DNA from 4 places in the Trinickia acidisoli genome. Region 3 is predicted to be linked to each of the others. Evidence: predicted binding sites of a transcription regulator. Region 3 holds the regulator's gene; each other region holds the start of a gene.

Region 1 (5,317 bases), 170 kb from region 3:
ACGAGCCATACGGCCGGTTGGGATCGGCCAAGCCCGCGCGCGAGCGACGAATCGCATCGGCCACGGCAACGATCGCCTCGTCTTGTCCGACGACGCGCTCGTGCAGCTTCGACTCGATCTGCAACAGCTTCTCGCGCTCGCCTTGCATCATTCGCGACACCGGGATGCCCGTCGCGCGCGAGACCACCTCGGCAATTTCCTCGGCGCCGACGTGCGTGCGCAGCAGCCGTCGATGCGTCGGGTTGTGCTGCTCCTTGGCCTCCGCCTGCGTCACTTGCTTCAGACGCGTTTCGAGCTCGGGCAGCTTGCCGTATTGAAGCTCGGCCACCTTCTCGAGCTTGCCTGCGCGCTGCAACCGCGTGATTTCCGCGCGCGTCTTCTCGATCTCTTCCTTCAACTGCGCGCTGCCCTGCACGGCAGCTTTCTCGGCCGTCCAAATCTCTTCGAGATCCGAGTACTCGCGGTTGAGCCGATCGATTTCCTCTTCGATCAATTGCAGCCGCTTTTGCGACGCTTCGTCTTTCTCCTTCTTCACCGCCTCGCGCTCGATCTTGAGTTGGATCAAGCGGCGATCGAGCCGGTCCATCTCCTCGGGCTTCGAATCGATCTCCATCTTGATCTTGGACGCTGCCTCGTCGATCAGATCGATCGCCTTGTCCGGCAGAAAGCGATCGGTGATATAGCGATGCGAGAGCTCGGCCGCCGCAACAATGGCCGGATCGGTGATCTCGACGCCGTGGTGCAGTTCGTATTTTTCCTGCAGACCGCGCAGGATCGCGATCGTCGCCTCGACCGACGGTTCATCGACGAGCACCTTTTGGAAGCGGCGCTCGAGCGCTGCGTCTTTTTCGATGTATTTGCGATATTCGTCGAGGGTCGTCGCCCCGATGCAATGCAACTCGCCGCGTGCGAGCGCCGGCTTGAGCATGTTGCCGGCATCTATTGCACCCTCCGCCTTGCCCGCACCGACCATCGTATGGATTTCGTCGATGAAAACGATCGTCTGGCCTTCGTCGCGCGCGATGTCATGCAAGACGGCCTTGAGCCGCTCTTCGAACTCGCCGCGATACTTCGCGCCCGCGAGCAGCCCCGCCATGTCGAGCGACAAAACGCGCTTGCTCTTGAGCGACTCGGGCACCTCGCCGTTGACGATACGCTGCGCAAGCCCTTCGACGATCGCCGTCTTGCCGACACCCGGCTCGCCGATGAGCACGGGATTGTTCTTCGTGCGGCGCTGCAAGATCTGGATCGAACGGCGAATCTCATCGTCGCGGCCGATGACGGGGTCGAGCTTGCCGGAACGCGCGCGTTCGGTCAGATCGATCGTGTACTTCTTGAGCGCTTCGCGCTGGCTCTCGGCGTCGGCACTATGGACCTGCGCGCCGCCTCGCACGGCAGCGATCGCCGCTTCGAGCGACTTGCGCGCGAGGCCGTACTGGCGCGCGAGCCGCCCCGCTTCGCCCTTGTCATCGGCAACGGCGAGCAGGAACATTTCGCTCGCGATGAACGTGTCGTTCAACTGCTGGGCTTCTTTATCGGCTTGATTGAGCAAGCCGCTCAACTCGCGGCTGATCTGTACGTTGCCGTCGGTACCCTGCACTTGCGGCAAGCGCGAGACAGCCTCGCTCAGCGCCGTTTGCAACGCCTGCACGTGCACGCCGGCACGCGACATCAGCGAGCGGGCCGAGCCGTCCTGTTGGGCAACGAGCGCCGCCAACACGTGCACGGGTTCGATGTATTGCTGACCGCGACCGATCGCGAGGCTCTGGGCATCGGCGAGCGCTTCTTGGAACTTGGTGGTGAGCTTGTCGATTCTCATGAAGAGACCTCCAATTTTTGACTATCACCAAAATGAGGCGCTCTCGGCTCGTTTCAAGCGATTTTTTGCAGTGCCGGTAGGCGAGCGGGGTCGATAGACGAGTGATGCCGCTCTGGAGGCGATGCCCGTGGAGCCCCCGACCGCTTCCGGCGTCGCCCCTCTTTATGGCTCGCTACGGCCCTCGCGGCGGCCTACGTCGGTGATCGGCACCACCGGCCGCGTTCGCTCTCCAGCGGCGACCGGAAGGCCAAGCAGCTCGGCAAGCGCCGCACCCGGGCCTGCAAGCTCGCCGAGCGTATGCCGGTCGAGTTCCGCAAGGAAGGCGCCGCGAGCCGCTTCGAATACGTGCTTGAGGCGACACTGCGGCTCGATGACGCAACTGCGCGGCTCCGCACCCTCGCGCGGGAAGCAGCCGACGATCGCGAAGTCGCTTTCGGTGCCGCGCACCACCTCGCCGATGGTCAGGCCAAGCGAGCGGGCGTTGAGCCGCAGCCCGCCGTTTCGGCCCCGGACGGTCTCGATCCAGCCAAGCTCGCCAAGCCGCTGCACGACCTTCATCAGATGATTCTTGGAAATGTCGTAGGCCTCGGAGATATCTTGGATCGTCGTGAGCCCCTCGTCGCGAACGGCCAAGAACAGCAGCACGCGCAAGGCGTAATCGGTGTAGTCGGTAAGTCTCATCGGCGGGCAACGGCTCGATTGGGGCACGGAGCGATTCGGCACGACGGACGTCGTCCTACGGCAAAACCGCACGGTGCAAAGGGTTGTTTAAGCGGCAACTTGACCATAACATGCATCGGGCGCGCAGCTATCATGAGTCTCGTGCCGATACTTGGTTTCCGATAATTTAGCTTGCTTTGCGTGCGGTTTGCGCCAAATCCGGCCCCAAATCGTGTGCGCGATACCGCAATTCGATGTCTACCTCTACTCATCCAGGCAATACCGGCGCCGACGCGACTCCCGTGCGCTATCACGCGCCTACGGAAGCGAACATCCGCGAACTCGTTTATGCGTTTTACGATCGCGTCCGGGCCGACTCGCTGCTCGGCCCCGTTTTCGACGCGGTGCTCGAAGGCCGATGGGACAGCCATTTACCGAAGATGTGCACGTTCTGGGGCAGTCTCGTGCTCGGCGACAAGCGATACCGCGGCAACGTTCAGCAAGCGCATCAGCCGCTCGAGGGCATCGAGCCCCGTCATTTCAGCCGCTGGCTTCATCTGTTTCTCGATACTGTCTGCGATCGTTACGAGCCGGCCGCGGCCGTACGCTTCATCGAACCCGCGCTGCGCATCGCGCAAAGCCTGCAACTGAGCCGATTCGGCTGGGATTACACCGTCCCGCCCGAGCAGCAAGCCCTACTCGCGCGCATCGCGCCGAAGCGCGGCCCCCGCGACGATGTGACGCATGCCAGCACAGCGCGCCCCCGCGAGCCGTTCCCGACCAAAATCATCGGCCGCTCGGCCGAGCCCGAGCCCGACGTCGACTGAAGCGACTAAGCTTGCCGGCAGTTCCGCCCGCACGGCAACGGCTGGCCCCGGCGGCGGACCGCACCGCGCTATCTCGCGCTGTATCGCAGTGCCGCCACCTCCCGCGCCAGCCTCGCTGGCGTGACGCTGCATCAATCAGGCGCTTCGTCGCCGGGCGTGGCGTTCGCCGCCGCGATTCCCCAGCGTTCGAGCGCGGCGTCGTCGGAGACGCGCGCGTCGACCCAGCGTTCGCCGCTAGGCGTCGTCTCTTTTTTCCAGAACGGTGCTTGCGTCTTCAAGTAGTCCATGACGAACGCGCAGGCGTCGAACGCGTCGTGCCGATGCGCCGACGTCGCCGCCGCCAGAACGATCTGGTCGCGCGGGTAGAGCTTGCCGACCCGGTGCACGATCAACACTTCCGACCCCGGCCAGCGCCGTCTCGCCTCTTGCACGATCGCTTCGAGTGCTTTTTCGGTCATGCCGGGGTAATGCTCGAGTTCCATTGCGGCGACGTCTTCGCCGTCGCTCAAATCGCGCACGGTTCCGACGAAGGCCACGACGGCCCCGACCCGCGGGTTTTCGGCACGCAGCGCGGCGATTTCGGTCGATAGATCGAAGTCTTCGATTTGAACGCGAACAGTCATGTCATCTGGCCCCAGCTTGTATCGCCGATACGCATTCAGCCGCCCGTGACCGGTGGGAAAAACGCGACTTCGCAGCCGTCCGTCAAGCGCGCTCCGGCGTCCGTCATCGTGTGGTTGCAGGCCATGCGCAGTGCGCGCCCTTCGGCTAGCGTGTCCGCCCACGCGCCGCCGCGCGTGCGCAGCCATATGCGGACATCACCGACGGTCGCGACGCCATCGGGCACGTCGACCGTTTCCTCGGCAAGACCCAACGCCTCGCGCACGCCTGCAAAATACCTCAACTCAATTTTCATGGGATGCCGCACCAAGATGCCGCGCGATCGACTGCGCCGTCAACCGAGCAATTCGGAAAAAGGAAGGAAACGCACCGTCTCGCCAGCGCTGATCGTATGATGCGGCGGGTTATCGATCAACCCGTCTCCCCATACCGTCGACGTCAACACCGCGGAGCTCTGGTTCGGGAACAGATCGAGCCCGCCCGCGGCATTCACGCGAGCACGCACGAACTCGTTGCGGCGGTCGCCCTTGGATTGCGTGAAGTCGGCACGCAGCGAAACGGCACGCGGTGCGACCTCGCGAACCCCTGCGAGACGCAGCAGGAATGGGCGAACGAACAGCAAGAATGTGACGAAGCTGGAAACGGGGTTGCCCGGCAAGCCGATGAAATGCGTTTCGCCGGCCTGTTCGCCCGCGGCAGCGCGACGCACCGCACCGAATGCAAGCGGCTTGCCAGGCTTCATCGCGATCTGCCAGAGAGCGAGGCGCCCCAGCGATTCGACGGCCGGCTTCACGTGATCCTCTTCGCCGACCGACACGCCCCCCGAGGTCAAGATCAAATCGTGCTCGCGCGCGGCGGCGGCCAGCGCGTCGCGCGTCGCATCGAAGCGGTCGGGCACGATGCCGAGGTCGGTCACCTCGCAATTAAGGCGCGTCAATAGGCCGCGTAGCGTAAAGCGGTTCGAGTTATAGATGCCGCCCGGCGCGAGCGGCTCGCCCGGCATCGTCAACTCGTCGCCCGTGAAGAATACGGCGACTTTCAAGCGGCGCGTGACCTCGAGCGTCGCCGAGCCGATTGATGCTGCGAGTCCGAGCGCTTGCGGCGTCAGGCGCGTGCCGGCCGGCAAAATGATTGCGCCGCGGCGAATGTCGGCGCCTTGCGCCGTGATCCATTCGCCCGCTTTGGGCGTGTGCAGGATCGTCACGGCATCGCCGTCCGCTTCGGTTTGCTCTTGCATCACGACAGCATCCGCGCCGGGCGGCACCGGCGCGCCCGTAAAAATGCGCGCGGCCGTGCCCACGGCCAACGGTTGCGGCGATTGGCCCGCGGGTACCCGCTGCGAAACCGGCAGGCGGCGCTCGCCGTGGAAAAGATCGGCTACGCGCACGGC
Region 2 (5,317 bases), 1.9 Mb from region 3:
AGCGCACCGCAGACGATGCTGACCATCGACGTTCGCCAATAGAGCGTTGTCGTATCGGCGCCGATGCGCTTGCGACGGCCGAGCAATACGAGCGTGACGACGGCAAAGACGACGTAGCCCGCAAACGGCTGGGCGACGAACCATGGCGTGGCGGCGGGTTCGAGCGCTTGTAAGACAAAGTTCGATAACGACGCCAGCACGAGCGTCAGAAACGCGAGCGGCGCGAACGCACGAGCGAGCAGGCGAGGGTAGGGCTCGGTAACTTGAAACATCGGAATGACTTGATAGGCTATGCCAACGGTTAGGAGTCCTATCCATCCTGCCAATCCCCACGTCCAATGAAGATCGGTCAATGCGACGACCGGTACCGACATGGGCCACGTAAGCGAGACGGCCAGTGTCGCGCCGAGTGCCACGGTAACGATCAGCGCGGCCAGCGCGAGGCGAACCGCGTGCAGGATATCGACGACGCCGGGGACGGCGGCCGACGATGCACGCGCAAGGCCGATCGCGCATGCGACGACGAACCACAGGGCGGCTGCGCCACAGGCCAGTGCGGCGATCGGAAATAGTTCGGTCTCCGAACTAATGAACGCAAGCGCGAGGGCGAGCGTGCCGAACGTGAGCAGGGCATGAATGCCCGCGGCGCTTCTTCGAACCGAGGCAACGTGAACGCCGGCAACGACGGGCAGAATCTGCATCAGCGCACCCATCATGACGCTCGCGAATACCCCGAGCGTCATGAGATGGGTCGCGGCGAGCGCATACGGCGACCAGCGTGTAGCCCATGTGGACGGTCCCGCATACAGCAGCAATGCCGCGGCAAGCGACGCGAACACGGGCGCGTTCAAGAAGAATCGCAACGGTGCGCCGAGTGTGGGTGATGCGTCGAGCGCGAGATGACGCCGCATCAGCGCCGGCGCCAAATGTCGATATCGTAGCGCCCGGTGTGCGGACCGCGCACTTCGTAGTCGAAGCCGCCGCGTGTGAGCAGCGCATAGAGCGGCAACGGCTCACGATCGATGACCATGCGCAGATAGCGGCCGTCGACAAGCGTGGGCAACGCGGCGAGCACGCGCTCCATCGGTTCGGGCGGTTCGAGCCCGCATAGCGCGAGCGTAGTGTCACAAACAAGCGGTTTCATGCGCGGTTCTTCGTCGCACCTCGCCCTACACGACGCGGCGCGAATAACGGAATAAGACTTCTGGCCCACGATAGCAAAGGGCGCGGCGTGAGCCGCCATTACCCTCGTTCGCGTCGAGGATACGCTGCAAGCGAAACCCGTTCTTGACCCAAGTTAAGGTCTGCGGGGGACCGTCGCCGCACACTCTCGGATACTTCGAACGTCGTGAGGATGTCCCGTGTCAGTGCCGATGGTTGTATTCGAATCGCTGCGGATCAAAGGCAAGACGTTATTGCCGATCGTGCAGGGCGGAATGGGGGTGGGCGTCTCCGCGCATCGCTTGGCTGGAACCGTCGCCTCGCTCGGCGCGATGGGGACGATATCGAGTGTCGACTTGCGTCGGCATCATCCTGACTTGATGGTCAAGACAGCGCGTTCGCGCGATCGCGCACTGATCGATGCCGTCAATCTCGAAGCTTTGGCGCGCGAGGTGCGCGCTGCATTGGCGCTATCGGCCGGCAAGGGAGCGGTGGCCGTCAATGTGATGCGGGCGGTATCGGCCTATGCCGACTATGTGCGATGCGCGTGCGAAAGCGGCGCGCATGCCGTCGTCGTGGGAGCAGGGCTGCCGCTCGACTTGCCCGAGCTGACGGCCGAGCATCCCGAAGTCGCCTTGATTCCGATCTTGTCGGATGCGCGCGGCATCGGCCTCGTCATCAAGAAATGGATGCGCAAGCACCGGCTGCCCGACGCGATCGTCATCGAGAACCCACGCTATGCGGCCGGGCACCTTGGCGCGCCGACGCTCGACGGCGTTGCGAATCCGAGCTTCGCGTTTCCCGAGGTGATCGAGGGAACGCTGGCGTTATTCAAAGACCTCGGCCTCGAACGAGAACAGATTCCACTCATTGTCGCGGGCGGCATTCATACGCACGAGCAGGTGCGCGCACTCGTTTCGCTCGGCGCCACGGCCGTGCAACTGGGCACGCCGTTCGCGGTGACCGAAGAGGGCGATGCGCATCCGAACTTCAAACAGGCGCTCGTCGATGCGACGCCCGAGGACGTCGTCACGTTCATGAGCGTGGCGGGTTTGCCGGCGCGTGCCGTGCGCACGCCGTGGCTCGCCGAATACTTGGAGAAGGAGGCGAAGCTGCAGCGCGTGGCGAAAGCGCGTCGATGCACAGTGGGATTCGATTGTCTGCAGCAGTGCGGCTTGCGCGACGGCATCGCGAAACATGGGCAGTTCTGCATCGACCAGCGGCTTGCCTACGCGCTTGCCGGCGATGTCAAACGCGGGCTCTTCTTCCGAGGCTCCGAGCCGCTGCCGTTCGGCAATCGCATCCGTCCGTCCCGCGAGCTGATCGACTATCTGCTGACGGGCGCGATGCCTATGATCGAATCGGTTTCGACGACCGATGAGGCTTCGGCGCAATTTCATGAGGCGGCGTAATTGCCGGCGGCGATGTGAGCGGTATCTCTATGACGAACGAGCGATCCCAACAGATGGAGCTGGTGTGTCCGGCCGGCAGTTTGCCCGCGCTGAAAGCCGCGATCGATAACGGCGCCGATTGCGTCTACCTCGGGTTCCGCGATGCGACGAATGCAAGAAACTTCGCAGGCCTAAATTTCGACGAAGCCGCAATCGCGAGCGGCATCGACTATGCCCATGCGTGCGGACGCAAGGTCTTTCTCGCGCTCAATACCTACCCGCAGGCGAGCGCGTGGCCCATATGGCGCGCGGCCGTCGATCGCGCGGCGGCGGCAGGCATCGACGCGGTCATCATGGCCGATCCGGGGCTCATGCGCTACGCACGCGAACGCCATCCCGGCTTGCGTTTGCATCTCTCGGTGCAGGGTTCCGCGACGAATTACGAAGCGATCAACTTCTATCAAGCGCACTTCGGCATCTCGCGTGCCGTGCTGCCGCGCGTGCTGTCGTTGACGCAAGTCGAGCACGTGACCGAGAACACGACGGTGGAACTCGAGGTGTTCGGCTTCGGCAGCTTGTGCGTGATGGTGGAAGGGCGCTGCGCGTTGTCGTCGTATGTGACGGGCGAATCGCCGAATACGCACGGCGTGTGTTCTCCGGCCAAACACGTGCGCTGGCAGAGGACGCCACAGGGCCTCGAATCGCGCTTGAACGGCGTACTCATCGACCGCTACGCCGACGACGAGAACGCCGGCTATCCGACCTTGTGCAAAGGCCGTTTCGAGGTGGGCGACGAGCACTACTACGCGATCGAGGAGCCGACGAGCTTGAACACGCTCGAGTTGCTGCCGCGCCTCATGGGGATGGGCATACGCGCGATCAAGATCGAAGGGCGGCAACGCAGCCCGGCCTACGTGGCGCAGGTGACGCGCGTTTGGCGCGAGGCCATCGATCAATGCCGCGCGAATGCCCAGCGTTACAGCGTCAGGCCGGGCTGGATGAGCGAACTCGACAACGTTGCCGAAGGCCAGCAGCACACGCTTGGCGCTTACCATCGCCCTTGGAAATAACATGGCGCGGCTGCTGCGGCCGCCCGTCGGAGCCCCTCAGTGAAAATTGCATTAGGTCCGATTCATTACTACTGGTCGCGTATTGCGACGCTGCAGTTCTACGAAGCGATGAGCGCGACGAGCATCGACGTCGTCTATCTCGGCGAGACCGTGTGCGCACGCCGACACGAGTTGCGGCCGGCTGACTGGATCGAAATCGCGGACATGCTCGCGCAAGCCGGCAAGGAGGTGGTGCTGTCGACCCAGATCCTGCTCGAATCCGGTAAGGACGTGACGACGATGAAGGCGGTCGCGAGCAACGGACGCTATCTCGTCGAGGCGAACGACATGGGGGCTGTTCATTGCATGGAAGGCGGCGCATTCGTTGCCGGCCCTTGGCTCAATGTCTACAACGAGCCGACGTTGAACGTCTTGGCGGGGCTCGGCGCGAGGCGGTGGGTCATGCCGCTCGAAATGAGTGCCGATGCGCTGGCGCGCATGCAAGCTGAGCGGCCCGCTGGTTTGGAGACCGAAGTCTTTGCCTATGGCCGTTTGCCGCTTGCGTTTTCGGCGCGCTGCTTCACGGCGCGTAATCGAAATCTGCCGCGTGAGCACTGCCAATACGTATGCCTCGATCATCCGGACGGACTCACGCTGCGCACGCGCGAGGGGAAGCCGTTTCTCGTGCTCAACGGCATTTCGATTCAATCGGCGCGCGTCTATAACCTCGTCGATTCGATCGACACGTTGAAGCATCTCGGCGTCGACGTACTGCGCCTGAGCCCGCAATCGCAAGGCATGAGCGAGATCGTCGAACGCTTTCGGGAGGTGATCGACGATCGAGCGACGGGTGCGCAAGCGCTGGAATGTATGGGCCACTTGATGCCGGAGTCGCGCTGCGACGGCTATTGGTACGGTATGCCGGGCTTGGCGCAGCAGGGGGCGGACATGGCGCGAACGTTAAGGAGTACCGAATGAGTCAAGCTGACTATCGTGTGCCATCGGTGATTCGAGGCGTGCTCTCCAAGTTGCCCGCGTATCCGGGCTCGATTTTGTTTGTGAGTGGATTGAACGTCGTCGTCATGCCGCATCTGCCTGCCGATACGTTGACGCAACTAGAAGGCTGCACGCTGCGTATCGACGTGCGCGATGCCGGCATCGCGTTCGATTTCATCTATCGCGATGGGGCTTTTCGTGCCGCTCGGCATGAAGGGGACGTTGCGCTGACGATCGGCGCGAGCGCCTACGACTTCGTGCAGCTCGCGCGCCGCACGCAAGACCCGGACACGCTGTTTTTCAGCCGACGTTTGACGATGGAAGGCGATACGGAACTTGGGCTACTCGTGAAGAATTCGCTCGATGCGATCGATCTGTCGACGCTTTTCGTTGATCGCTTTGGACCTGTGCCTGCGTTTCGACGTAAGCATCGGTCGCCGCATTAGGGGATTCGTGGGCTTGTTTGCAAGCGTGCGGGCTGGGCCGTTTGTTCGGATAAAGAGGAAGGAGGTACGTTGATGAACAACGAACGTCGTGTGTTGCCGCTCGTCTATTCGTGTTCGGGGTGTTCGAGCGCGGCGCAGATGGCTAACCACGTGGCGGTGCAGCTCGACCGGCGCGGCGCAGCCGAGATGTCGTGCATCGCTGGCGTTGGTGGTGATGTGCCGGCTCTATTGAAGCTCGCGCACTCGGGGCGGCCGATCATCGCGATCGACGGAT
Region 3 (5,317 bases):
ATGCGGTTTGCCGAGCGCCTGACGCCCGGTGAGCGCGCTGCGCTGTTTGGCGGCACGGCGCGCGCCTGCTACGGTCTTTAAACGTCTTCTATCGATGGAGCCCAGCCCAGCATGACCGCTATTGCCACGACCTTTCCCGAGCCGCCGGCCACGCGCCTGGCCGGCAAAACCGCGCTCGTCACGGCCGCCGCCCAAGGTATCGGCCGCGCTTGCGCCGAACGTTTGGCCAAAGAGGGGGCGCGCGTGATCGCCACCGACATTCGCCTCGACTTGCTCGCCGATGCGCCGTTCGAATCGCGCGTGCTCGACGTCCGCGACGGCGCGTCGATCGCCTCGCTCGCCGAGGAGATCGGCGCCGTCGACGTACTCGTCAATTGCGCGGGTTTCGTCCATGCGGGCAACGTGCTCGAATGCGAGGAATCCGATTGGGATTTTTCGTTCGATCTGAACGTCAAGTCGATGTATCGCACAATACGGGCGTTTCTGCCCGCGATGCTCGCGCGCGGCGGCGGCTCGATCGTCAACTTGGCCTCGGCCGCCTCGAGCGTGAAAGGCGTGCCCAACCGCTTTGTCTACGGCACGACGAAAGCGGCCGTCATCGGTCTCACGAAGGCCGTTGCAGCCGATTTCGTCACGCGTGGCATACGCTGCAACGCGATTTGTCCCGGCACCGTGGCATCTCCCTCGCTGGCGGCGCGCATCGCCGAGCAGGCGAGGGCGCAAGGTAGGCCGGTGACGGAAGTCGAGGCGGCGTTCGTTGCGCGCCAGCCGATGGGGCGCATCGGCCGGCCGGAGGAAATCGCGGCGCTGGCTGCATACCTTGCGTCGGACGAGGCCGCGTTCACGACCGGGCAGATTCATTTGATCGACGGCGGTTGGTCGAATTGATCGAGCGATGGATGCTTCCAGCGCCGTGTTACCCCTTTGAGGACTGAGCAATACGATGAAACTTCTTCGATATGGCCCCAAGGGCCAGGAAAAGCCCGGGCTCGTCGATGCCGACGGCGTGATGCGCGATCTGTCGTCGGTCGTCGACGATATCGCGGGCGACGTGCTCGGTGATGCCGCTCTTGCCCGGCTGCGCGCCGTCGATACGTCGACGCTGCCGCGCGTGCCCGCCGATGCGCGCATCGGCGCTTGTGTCGGCCGCGTCGGCAAGATGGTCTGCATCGGTCTGAATTATGCCGATCACGCGGCCGAGTCGAATCTGCCGGTGCCGACCGAGCCGGTCGTTTTCAACAAATGGACGAGCGCGATCGTCGGCCCGAACGACGATGTCGAAATCCCGCGCGGCTCGACCAAGACGGACTGGGAAGTCGAACTGGGCGTCGTCATCGGCAAGCCTTGCAAGTACGTCGACGCGGCTGATGCGCTCGATTACGTGGCCGGCTATTGCGTCGTCAACGACGTGTCGGAGCGCGAGTGGCAAATCGAGCGCGGTGGCCAGTGGGACAAAGGCAAGGGCTTCGATACGTTCGGCCCGATCGGCCCCTGGCTCGTGACGCGCGACGAAGTGCCCGATCCGCAGCGGCTCGACCTGTGGCTCGAAGTGGACGGCCATCGCTATCAGAACGGCAACACACGGACGATGGTCTTCGGCGTTGCCGAACTCGTCGCTTACTTGAGCCGTTGCATGAGCTTGCAGCCCGGTGACGTCATATCGACGGGTACGCCGCCCGGCGTGGGGCTCGGCATCAAGCCTATCCCGGTCTATCTGAAAGCGGGGCAGACGATGCGGCTCGGCATCGCCGGGCTCGGCGAGCAGCGCCAGAAGACGGTGGCGGTGGAGTAAGCGTCAGCGCGCGCTCCTACGGCTGTCGGGTTGTCCTGACGGCCCGATTTGGCATCAAATGCCTGCGTCGTCGGCGAGTAGGCTGTGCAATCGGCTGTGTTCCAGCGGCGTGGCCTCGTCGTCGACGCATTGCACGTACCAATGGCCGCGCGCGGTATCGCCGCACCATTGAGCACTGCCGGCCGCTCCCTCGAACGGCCCGCTTTCACTCTGCCACTCGAGTTCGTCGAGCGCGCAGAGCGGCGCGCGCTCGTGCGCGTCGCACAATAGCGTCACGCCGGGCCGTGCGTGCACGATGCCCGATGCAGGCAAAGCGAGGCCGAAATGGCTTTCCCGCGACCATCGCTGCGCGCCGCGGTCGATCCAGACGATGGCATAGGCGCACGGATGGGTTTTCTCGAACGTACTGAGATGGATGGCGATGCGCATCGTCGTGCCCTCGTCTCGCGCTGCGTGTCGGTCGGTCGAAAGAACGCGGCGAATTGAACGAGGCCGCATCCGTCACGATCGATCATCGCGCGAATGCGGGGCGATCGCCTTGCTTTGGGTCAAGAGAAAGGCACGGCCGTGCAGGCCGTCATTACACACGCCCCAGCGCATCCAGGTTGACGATGCGAATTTGCTTGCCGTGCGTTTGCACGAGCCCGTCGCGCTGAAACTTCGAAAACATCCGGCTCACCGTTTCGAGCTTCATGCCGAGATAGTTGCCCATCTCTTCGCGGGTCATGCGCAGGTTGAATTCGGCGGCCGAGTAGCCGCGCGCCTTCAAGCGGCTCGACAAGTTCAGCAAGAAGGCGGCAACGCGCTGCTCCGCACTCATCGTGCCGAGCAGCAGCATCAACGACGATTCGCGCACGATTTCGCCGCTCATCATGCGCAGCACTTGCTGCTGCAGGCGCTTGGACTCTGCGCACATCGATTCGAGCAACGCGTAGGGGATGATGCAGACGCTGCTGTCTTCGATGGCGATCGCATCGCTGCTATGGCGCTCGGTGCAGACGCCGTCGAGGCCGAGCACTTCGCCGGCCAGATGAAAACCCGTGACCTGCTCGCGGCCGTCGCGATGCATGACGACGGTTTTGAACGAACCCGAACGAATCGCATAGATGCTCTGGAACGGATCGCTCGTGCGATAGAGTGCGTCGCCGCGCTTGATGAGGCGTGTTGCGCTGACGATCGCATCGAAGCGCGAGAGTTCTTGATCGCTCAACGTTTGGGGCATGCAGGCCGAGCGCATCGAGCAAATGGTGCAGTGCCGGGCAGAGCGGACCGGGGCGGCCTTGCCGTTCGCGCATGCCGGGGCGGGGACCGCCGGTGCCGTCGCAATGTCGTCGACGAACGTTGCTTCGTTGAACATACGACCTCCTCAAAGGGACTGCATACCGCCTTAGCGGTGCGATACGTCGATTACATGATTGGCAGTATCGGAGGTCGGGCGCTACAAGGAAATCGGCGGCGTATGAAACTGCGGTAAGTGTTGACGAAGCTTTGTAAGGATTGTCCTACATCAACGCGTGGCGAAGTTGCGTGCACGCTGCACGGGCAAGTGCATGAGCCGTTGGGATGTAATCGATTTCATCCCGCCGTGCGCACGCGAATGCACATTGGTTGCGCGCGCAATCAAGTGATGGAATAAAGCACGGAACGATAGAACTGACGAAAGAGGGCGCCGATTCGACGGCCGAATCGGCGCTGCCGCAGCTCAGGTTTTCGGCTGGATTCGCCTAGCTCGGCGTCGCTTCACGCGTCGTGTCGCCGGCCGGTATCAGCAGCACCGGGCACAACGAGATGCGCAAGAAGCGCTCGGCAACGCTGCCGAGGATCAATCGACGAAATCCACGTCGCCCGTGCGTACCCATGACGACGAGATCGGCGGACCACTCATTGGCGACGCGCAAAATGCTATGCGAGATGTCGTCGCCTAGCGGACTCGTTTCGACGATACGCGGCGTACCGGCCACGTGCTCGCGTGCCATCTTCGCGCGCGCTTCGGCATTGACGCGCGAGCCTTCTTCGAGCAGCGCGTCGCGAACGATGGTCGGGTCGTAGCCGGGCGCGTCGGCCCCGGCGATTGAGACGTCGACGACGTAGAGCGGTACCAGCTGCGCGCCGAATTCGCGCGCGATGCGCAAAGCCGACTCGAATGCACGCGTGGACGTTTCACTGCCGTCGATCGGCGCAAGGATGCGTTTATACATATCGGGGCCTCGCCGTTTGATAAGGAACAACGTCGTTATGATCGGCGGCAACGCGCGGCGTCGCGCTGATCCAAGTCAAGCGATCCGCGAACCTGTGCGCCGATCCTGCGTCGCGAGCCGAAACCGCCGCAGCGCCGGATGGATCGCTTCATGCCAGCGCGGCCCCGTGAACAGGTCGTAGTGATCGCAGCCGTCGACGGTCATGCGCATGCGCATCGCGTTGGGGATGGCGTGGCAAATCTCGTGCGCCGCGTGCGTTTGCCCGGCGCCGGTGATGTCGTCGTGATCGCCCTCGACCGTGCAAAGCGCCGTTGCCATCAACGCGTCGGGCGTCACGCGGCGCGCGCCGACCGACCAGGTGCCCCGCGCGAGTCGCTGCTCCTGAAAAACGACGCGCAGCGTGTCGAGGAAGTAGTCTTCATCCATGTCGAGCACGGCCGAGTATTCATTGAGCGAGCGCAGGCTCGCGGCGATGGCGCGGGCGTCGCCCGATAGGCGGCTCGTCCAATAGCGCGATTCGAGCGCCATTTGACGATGCGGATGGGCGGCGACGATCGCCGCATGCTGAACGTAACCGGGGTAGATGCGTCGGCCCGCGCCCGTGTAGCACGACGGGACGGTGTCGATGACCGTTTGGCGGAACCAATCGATGTCGTGCGTGGCGGCCAAACGATCGACCGTCGTCGGATGCAAGCGCGTATCGATCGGTCCGCCCATCAACGTGACGCTCAGCGGCGCGGTATTGCCGTCCGAGGCGGCGGCCAATGCCGCGGCCGCGAGCGCCGGCGGGGCCGCTTGGCAGACGGCGAGCACGTGCACGCCGCGCTCGGCGAGCAGACGCAGAAAGCGTTCGACGACGAGCACGTAGTCATTCAAACCGAAGTGGCCCTCGCTGAGCGCGACGTCGCGCGCATTGGCCCAGTCGGTGACGTAGACGTCGGCATCCTCGAGCAGTGTCTCGACGGTTTCGCGCAGCATGACGGCGTGGTGCCCGGCGAGGGGCGTCACGAGCAGCACGCAGGCGTGCTCCGAAAGTCCGGCCGTGCGCCGAAGCGAGGCAGCGCGCGCGTCCTCGCGCTCGCGCTCGGCGAGAACGGCGGGCGTCTCTTCGCTTACGTTCTCGCCAGGTTCCGCCGACGGCGCTTCCCATTCGCGCTTGAATCGGCGCAGCGCGCAAAAGGCGGTCCGGTCGACGATCGTCTCGTTCACAGGTACGATCCGCCCCGCGATTCGCACCGATGCGATGCCGAACGGCGGAGGCTCCGGCGTCGCCTGCAGCAGCCGGTAGAGCCAATCGCATCCTGGCAGCGCGATGCTCGCGAGGCGG
Region 4 (5,317 bases), 1.9 Mb from region 3:
CTGCGTAACCGCTGGTTTACCGTCAGCGTCGGGTTGACGGCCGGTATCGCCATCGTGTCGATTTTGATCGGCTTCATTTGGCTACCGTCGGTCCATACCGATTCGCAGTTCACGGGGATCTGGAACGCAATCTGCAGCGCGGCCGGCGTACCGCAGCAATGGTTCGTTTCAACGCCCGTCACGTCGCGCGAAAAAACGAGCGAGGTCGTCGTCACGCCGGCGATGTTCGCCCATGCCGATGCGCTCGCGATCGGCCGCGGCGCCACGCTCGCGCTGCGCTGCTCGATGTGTCACGGGCCGCAGGGGATCAGCCAAGCGAACTCGCCGAATCTGGCCGGGCAATACGAAACGGTGATCTACAAGCAGCTCAAGGATTTTCAAAGCGGCGCCCGCACGAATGCCGTGATGAGCCCGATGGTCGCGACGCTGTCCGATCAAGACATGCGCGACCTCGCCGCCTACTACGCCTATCTGCCGAAGCTGCCCGGCTATCACCCGTCGAGCCAGACGGTGCCGCCGATCGTGGCGACGGGCTCGCCGATGCGCAACATCGCGCCGTGCGCGTCGTGTCATGGCGCGGCGGATCACAAGACCGGCGCGCCTTGGCTCGAAGGCGAGCCCGTCGCGTATATCCGCGCGCAGTTGCAGGCATTCGCGGCGGGCGATCGCCACAACGACATCAGCGAGCAGATGCGCAACGTGGCGCGGCAAATGACGCCGGCTGAGATCGAAGCGGCTGCCCGCTACTATGCGAGCCAGCCTTGATAAACGTATAGCGCGGCTGCCGATCCGCAAACGCGGCCCCCTTCGCCGCGAACGGGTCGATGATATTTAGGACTGCTGACCAAATCGTCAGCTTGGAGAACTGCCCGCGTTTGCATGGACCGCGGCATTGTCTCCCGTTTAGGGGCGCGCGGCGAGTCGCCGGGCAAAGAGCGAATGAAGGACAATGCCGGCCAGCATCGCGACGATGAACAGCCATGCTTTAGGCTGGCCGCTCGAGGCGCTCACGACGGCCGGACCGGGACAGAAGCCGGCGAGCCCCCAGCCGATGCCGAACAGCGCGCTGCCGACGATGAGCGGTCGATCGACGCGCATGGCCTTCGGCCATGACATCGGCGCGCCGAGCAGGCTCGAGCTTCGGCGCCGCGCGATCGCGAATCCCACGGCGGTGACCGCCACGGCGCCGGCCATGACGAACGCGAGAGACGGGTCCCAGCGGCCGGCGAGATCGAGAAAGCCGAGCACTTTCTCGGGGTTGGCCATGTGGGACACGATGAGGCCGAATCCGAACAGGAGGCCGGCGGCAAGTGCGGCAAGAGCGGTGAGCGCGAACATGCTAGACGTGATGAAACAGAAAGACGGTTAGGACTCCGAATGATATGAACGTAGCCGTCGCGGCTAGCGAGCGGGCCGAGCCGCGCGAGATGCCGCATACGCCGTGGCCGCTCGTGCAGCCGGAGCCATAGCGGGTGCCGAAGCCCACGAGCAACCCGGCGACGATCAGCGTCGAATCGGATGCGGAAATGGTCACGCCCGGCAACGACGCGAAAACGCGCCACAACCATGGCGCGGCGACCAAGCCTGCAAGAAACGCGAACGGCGCCGCACGGTTCGCCGCTCGAGTATCGATCAAGCTCCCCAGCATGCCGCTGATGCCGGCAATGCGGCCGTTGAGCAGCATATAGAGCGCCGCGGCGACGCCGATTGCCACCCCGCCTGCCACGGCGGACACGGGCGTGAAGTGCACCATATCGATGCTCATGGCGTAGTCCCTTTCGTCTTACCGCAAAAGAGTTCCGAGAGCGTTTGCATGACGCGCACGACTTCGTGGCCGGCGAGGCGGTAGTAGATGTATTTCCCCTCTCGCCGCGCGGCCACGAGCCCCTCCTCGCGCAGCACGCCCAAATGCTGCGACAGGCTTGGCTGGCGAAGCCCGACGCGTTCCTCGAGCTGGCCGACGTTGTGCTCGCCTTCCGTGAGTTGGCACAGCAGCAGCAGCCGATCTTCGTGGGCCATCGCTTTGAGCAATGCGCAACACTGTGCCGCCGATTCACGTAGGTCTTCCAACCTTTGTGCACTAAGCTGGTTTTGCATCGGGTTCGATCTCAATGGCTGTCAGTATGTTGACGTACATTATATTGATCGATATATTGTTTTGACAACATAACCCATCAAAACGAGGCTTGACGATGCATCCCAACGTAGAGCCGTTTTTCGATACCGCCACGTCCACGTTCACCTACGTCGTGCATGCCGGAGACGGCACGCCGGCTGCCGTCATCGATTCGGTGCTCGATTACGATCCGAAGTCGGGCCGCACGTCGACGGCGTCGAGCGAGCGCGTCGTCGCCTTCGTGCGCGAGCACCGCTTGCAGGTGCAATGGCTGCTCGAAACGCATGCGCACGCCGATCATCTGTCGGCGGCGCAGTATTTGAAGCAGCAGCTCGGCGGCAAGATCGGCATCGGCGAGCAAATCCGCGCCGTTCAGCACAAGTTCAAAGGGGTGTTCAATCTGGGCGCCGACGTGTCGGAAGACGGCACCCAATTCGACCACTTGTTCAAGGACGACGAAACGTTCGAGATCGGTGCGCTGGCCGCGCGCGCGCTGCACGTGCCCGGCCATACGCCGGCCGATATCGCCTACCAGATCGGCGATGCGGTTTTCGTCGGCGATACGCTGTTCATGCCCGACGTGGGCTCGGCGCGTTGCGACTTCCCCGGCGGCGATGCGCATACGCTGTACCGGTCGGTGCGCAAGCTGTTGTCGCTGCCGCCGCGAACGCGCTTGTTCATGTGCCACGACTACCCGCCGGCGTCGCGCGTGGCGAGCTGCGAGACGACCGTCGACGACGAGCGCCGCGCGAACGTGCATCTGCACGAGGGCGTGTCCGAAGACGAGTTCGTCGAGATGCGGGTCGCACGCGATCGCACGCTCTCGATGCCGGTGCTGATTTTGCCTGCCGTCCAGGTGAACATCCGGGCCGGCGATATGCCGCCGGCCGAATCGAACGGCGTCCGTTACCTGAAGATTCCACTCAACGCGCTTTGATCGAGCGTAGGGAGCGCGGAGCGCGCTGCCCTGCCGTCAATCGCTCACTTGCGCGCGAGGCGCACGAGCGGCCGCTCGGTCGCGGTCAATCCGATCAGCCGCAAAAGCTTGCCCTGCTCGGCCGCGATGTCGGCCAACGTGAATTTATCGAGCACCTCGAAGTAGGCGCGCAACGCGCTGCCGAGCACACCGCGCAGGCCGCATGCCGCGGTGATCACGCAGGCATTGCCTTCCGTGTCGAAGCACTCGACCATGCGAAAGTCCGGCTCCATCGTGCGCACGACATCCCCGACGGTGATGCGCGAAGCCGGACGGCCGAGCTTCAAGCCCCCTGTCCTGCCGCGCGTCGTGCTCAGATAACCGGCACGCCCGAGCGCATGCACGATCTTGACGAGATGACCTCGTGCGATGCCGAGCGACGCCGAGATTTCGGCGATCGTAACGAGTTCGTCCGAGCGTACGGCCGCATACATCAATACGCGCAGGCTGTAATCGGTGAAGTCAGTGAGTCGCATAGCGCACCTATAAAGTCGATGAATTATATATCTTTTAGGCGAGCCACTGCTTGCGACGATGGATGCAACGCCGCCCCCGTAGCGAACGCGCGATCGAAACATGGATGACATGCATCAAGTTTTCGGCGCCGACCGGTTCGATAATGACCGTAGAGCCGCATCGCCGTGCGGTCATGCACGTCCACGAGAAAGCACATGTCTGCTCATTTGGCGCCACGCCGCGAGACCCCGCCGCAGGTCGAGTCGTCCGATGTCGGCCGCTTCGCCGACATCGACCTATCGGAAGCGCTGATTCGTCGCTTCGACAACGCGGGCCCGCGCTATACGTCCTACCCGAGCGCCGACCGCTTCGTGCCCGAGTTCGACGAAGCGGCCTATCGCGGCCACCTCGCCGAACGCGCGAGCGGCGCAACGCAATCGCCGCTGTCGATATACGTGCACCTGCCGTTTTGCGAGCAGCTTTGCTACTTCTGCGCCTGCAACAAGATCATCACGCGCGATCACAGCCGCGCGGCCCAATACCTCGACTACCTACTTCGCGAGATGGCGCTGGTCGCGCCTGAACTCGGCGCCGATCGACGCACGTCACATGTGCAGCAACTGCATTTGGGCGGCGGCACGCCCACGTTCTTCAGCATCGCCGAGCTGGGTCGTCTGAACGAAGCCCTGCACCGACATTTCGACTTCGCCGCGGACGCCGAACTCGGCGTGGAGATCGACCCGCGCACGGTAACGCCCGACACGCTGTCGCAGCTCGGCGCGCTGGGGTTCAATCGCACGAGCTTCGGCGTGCAGGATTTCGATCCCGCGGTGCAGCAGGCCGTCAATCGCATTCAGCCGCTCGACATGGTGGAGCGCGCGCTGGGCGCGAGTCGCGACGCCGGTTTCGAGTCGGTCAATGTCGATCTCATCTACGGCCTGCCGCGGCAATCGGTCGCGAGCTTCGACCGCACGCTAGACGAGGTCGTGCGCCTCGCGCCCGATCGCATCGCGTTGTACAACTACGCGCATTTGCCGAGCCGATTCAAGGCGCAACGATTGATCGACGCGCGCGAATTGCCGCTCGCGGAGGAACGGCTGCGAATCTTCATGCGCGCGACGCGCCGGCTGCTCGATGCGGGGTACGTTTATATCGGCCTCGATCATTTTGCGAAGCCCGATGACGAACTGAGCCGAGCGCTGCGTGACAACAGCTTGCACCGCAATTTCCAAGGCTATACGACGAGGGCCGAATGCGATCTCATCGGCTTCGGCGTTTCGGCGATCGGCAAGATCGGTCGCAGCTATTGCCAGTCGACGCGTTCGATCAAGACGTATTACGAATGCTTGGACGAAGGGCGGTTGCCCGTCGAGCGGGGCCTGACGCTCAGCGCCGACGATATGCTGCGCCGCGAAGTCGTCATGACGTTGATGTGCAGCGTGCCGCTCGACTATCGCGCGATCGAAGCGCGGCACGAGATCGAATTCGCGCGCTATTTCGAATCCGAGCTGACCGCGTTGCGGCCGCTCGTTGAAGCGGAACTCATCGAAGTGGGTGACGCCGCGATTCGCATCTTGCCGAAGGGGCGCCTGTTCGTGCGTGCCGTCGCGATGACGTTCGACAAATACCTTGCGCGACCGAGCACGGCCACGTATTCGAAGCTGATCTAGACCAAGCCGACGGAGGGCGCACATGCAAAAAGGGAAGATTCGCGTCCAGGACTTTCTGGCACGCATGCCGCTGTTCAACGAGCTTGGGGCCGACGAACT

What was found. The regulator FNR, encoded in region 3, switches genes on or off when oxygen is low (the NO sensors DNR and NnrR bind a similar motif). The targets are predictions, from matches to a motif close to TTGATNNNNATCAA.
Region 1: the regulator FNR is predicted to act here: its motif matches at 1,837-1,850, upstream of clpB (ATP-dependent chaperone ClpB).
Region 2: the regulator FNR is predicted to act here: its motif matches at 1,288-1,301, upstream of J3485_RS18065 (DUF2249 domain-containing protein).
Region 4: the regulator FNR is predicted to act here: its motif matches at 3,673-3,686, upstream of hemN (oxygen-independent coproporphyrinogen III oxidase).

What each region holds. Positions count from the first base shown of each region.
Region 1 covers NZ_JAFLRG010000001.1:2,204,756-2,210,072, forward strand. The annotation lists gene clpB (ATP-dependent chaperone ClpB) at 1-1,819, opposite strand, end outside; gene J3485_RS10115 (Rrf2 family transcriptional regulator) at 1,982-2,500, opposite strand; gene J3485_RS10120 (group III truncated hemoglobin) at 2,734-3,306, shown strand; gene moaE (molybdopterin synthase catalytic subunit MoaE) at 3,438-3,929, opposite strand; gene moaD (molybdopterin converting factor subunit 1) at 3,965-4,222, opposite strand; gene J3485_RS10135 (molybdopterin molybdotransferase MoeA) at 4,262-5,317, opposite strand, start outside.
Region 2 covers NZ_JAFLRG010000001.1:3,939,740-3,945,056, reverse strand. The annotation lists gene J3485_RS18070 (hypothetical protein) at 1-911, opposite strand, end outside; gene J3485_RS18065 (DUF2249 domain-containing protein) at 911-1,144, opposite strand; gene J3485_RS18060 (NAD(P)H-dependent flavin oxidoreductase) at 1,374-2,573, shown strand; gene ubiU (ubiquinone anaerobic biosynthesis protein UbiU) at 2,603-3,622, shown strand; gene ubiV (ubiquinone anaerobic biosynthesis protein UbiV) at 3,662-4,579, shown strand; gene ubiT (ubiquinone anaerobic biosynthesis accessory factor UbiT) at 4,576-5,043, shown strand; gene J3485_RS18040 (putative zinc-binding protein) at 5,116-5,317, shown strand, end outside.
Region 3 covers NZ_JAFLRG010000001.1:2,029,962-2,035,278, forward strand. The annotation lists gene J3485_RS09320 (amidohydrolase family protein) at 1-81, shown strand, start outside; gene J3485_RS09325 (SDR family oxidoreductase) at 112-888, shown strand; gene J3485_RS09330 (ureidoglycolate lyase) at 944-1,792, shown strand; gene J3485_RS09335 (DUF3564 family protein) at 1,847-2,221, opposite strand; gene fnr (fumarate/nitrate reduction transcriptional regulator Fnr) at 2,373-3,149, opposite strand; gene J3485_RS09345 (universal stress protein) at 3,517-3,990, opposite strand; gene phaZ (polyhydroxyalkanoate depolymerase) at 4,066-5,317, opposite strand, start outside.
Region 4 covers NZ_JAFLRG010000001.1:3,946,064-3,951,380, reverse strand. The annotation lists gene J3485_RS18110 (c-type cytochrome) at 1-765, shown strand, start outside; gene J3485_RS18105 (YeeE/YedE family protein) at 904-1,338, opposite strand; gene J3485_RS18100 (YeeE/YedE family protein) at 1,340-1,765, opposite strand; gene J3485_RS18095 (ArsR/SmtB family transcription factor) at 1,762-2,097, opposite strand; gene J3485_RS18090 (MBL fold metallo-hydrolase) at 2,193-3,053, shown strand; gene J3485_RS18085 (Rrf2 family transcriptional regulator) at 3,098-3,568, opposite strand; gene hemN (oxygen-independent coproporphyrinogen III oxidase) at 3,764-5,218, shown strand; gene J3485_RS18075 (Crp/Fnr family transcriptional regulator) at 5,241-5,317, shown strand, end outside.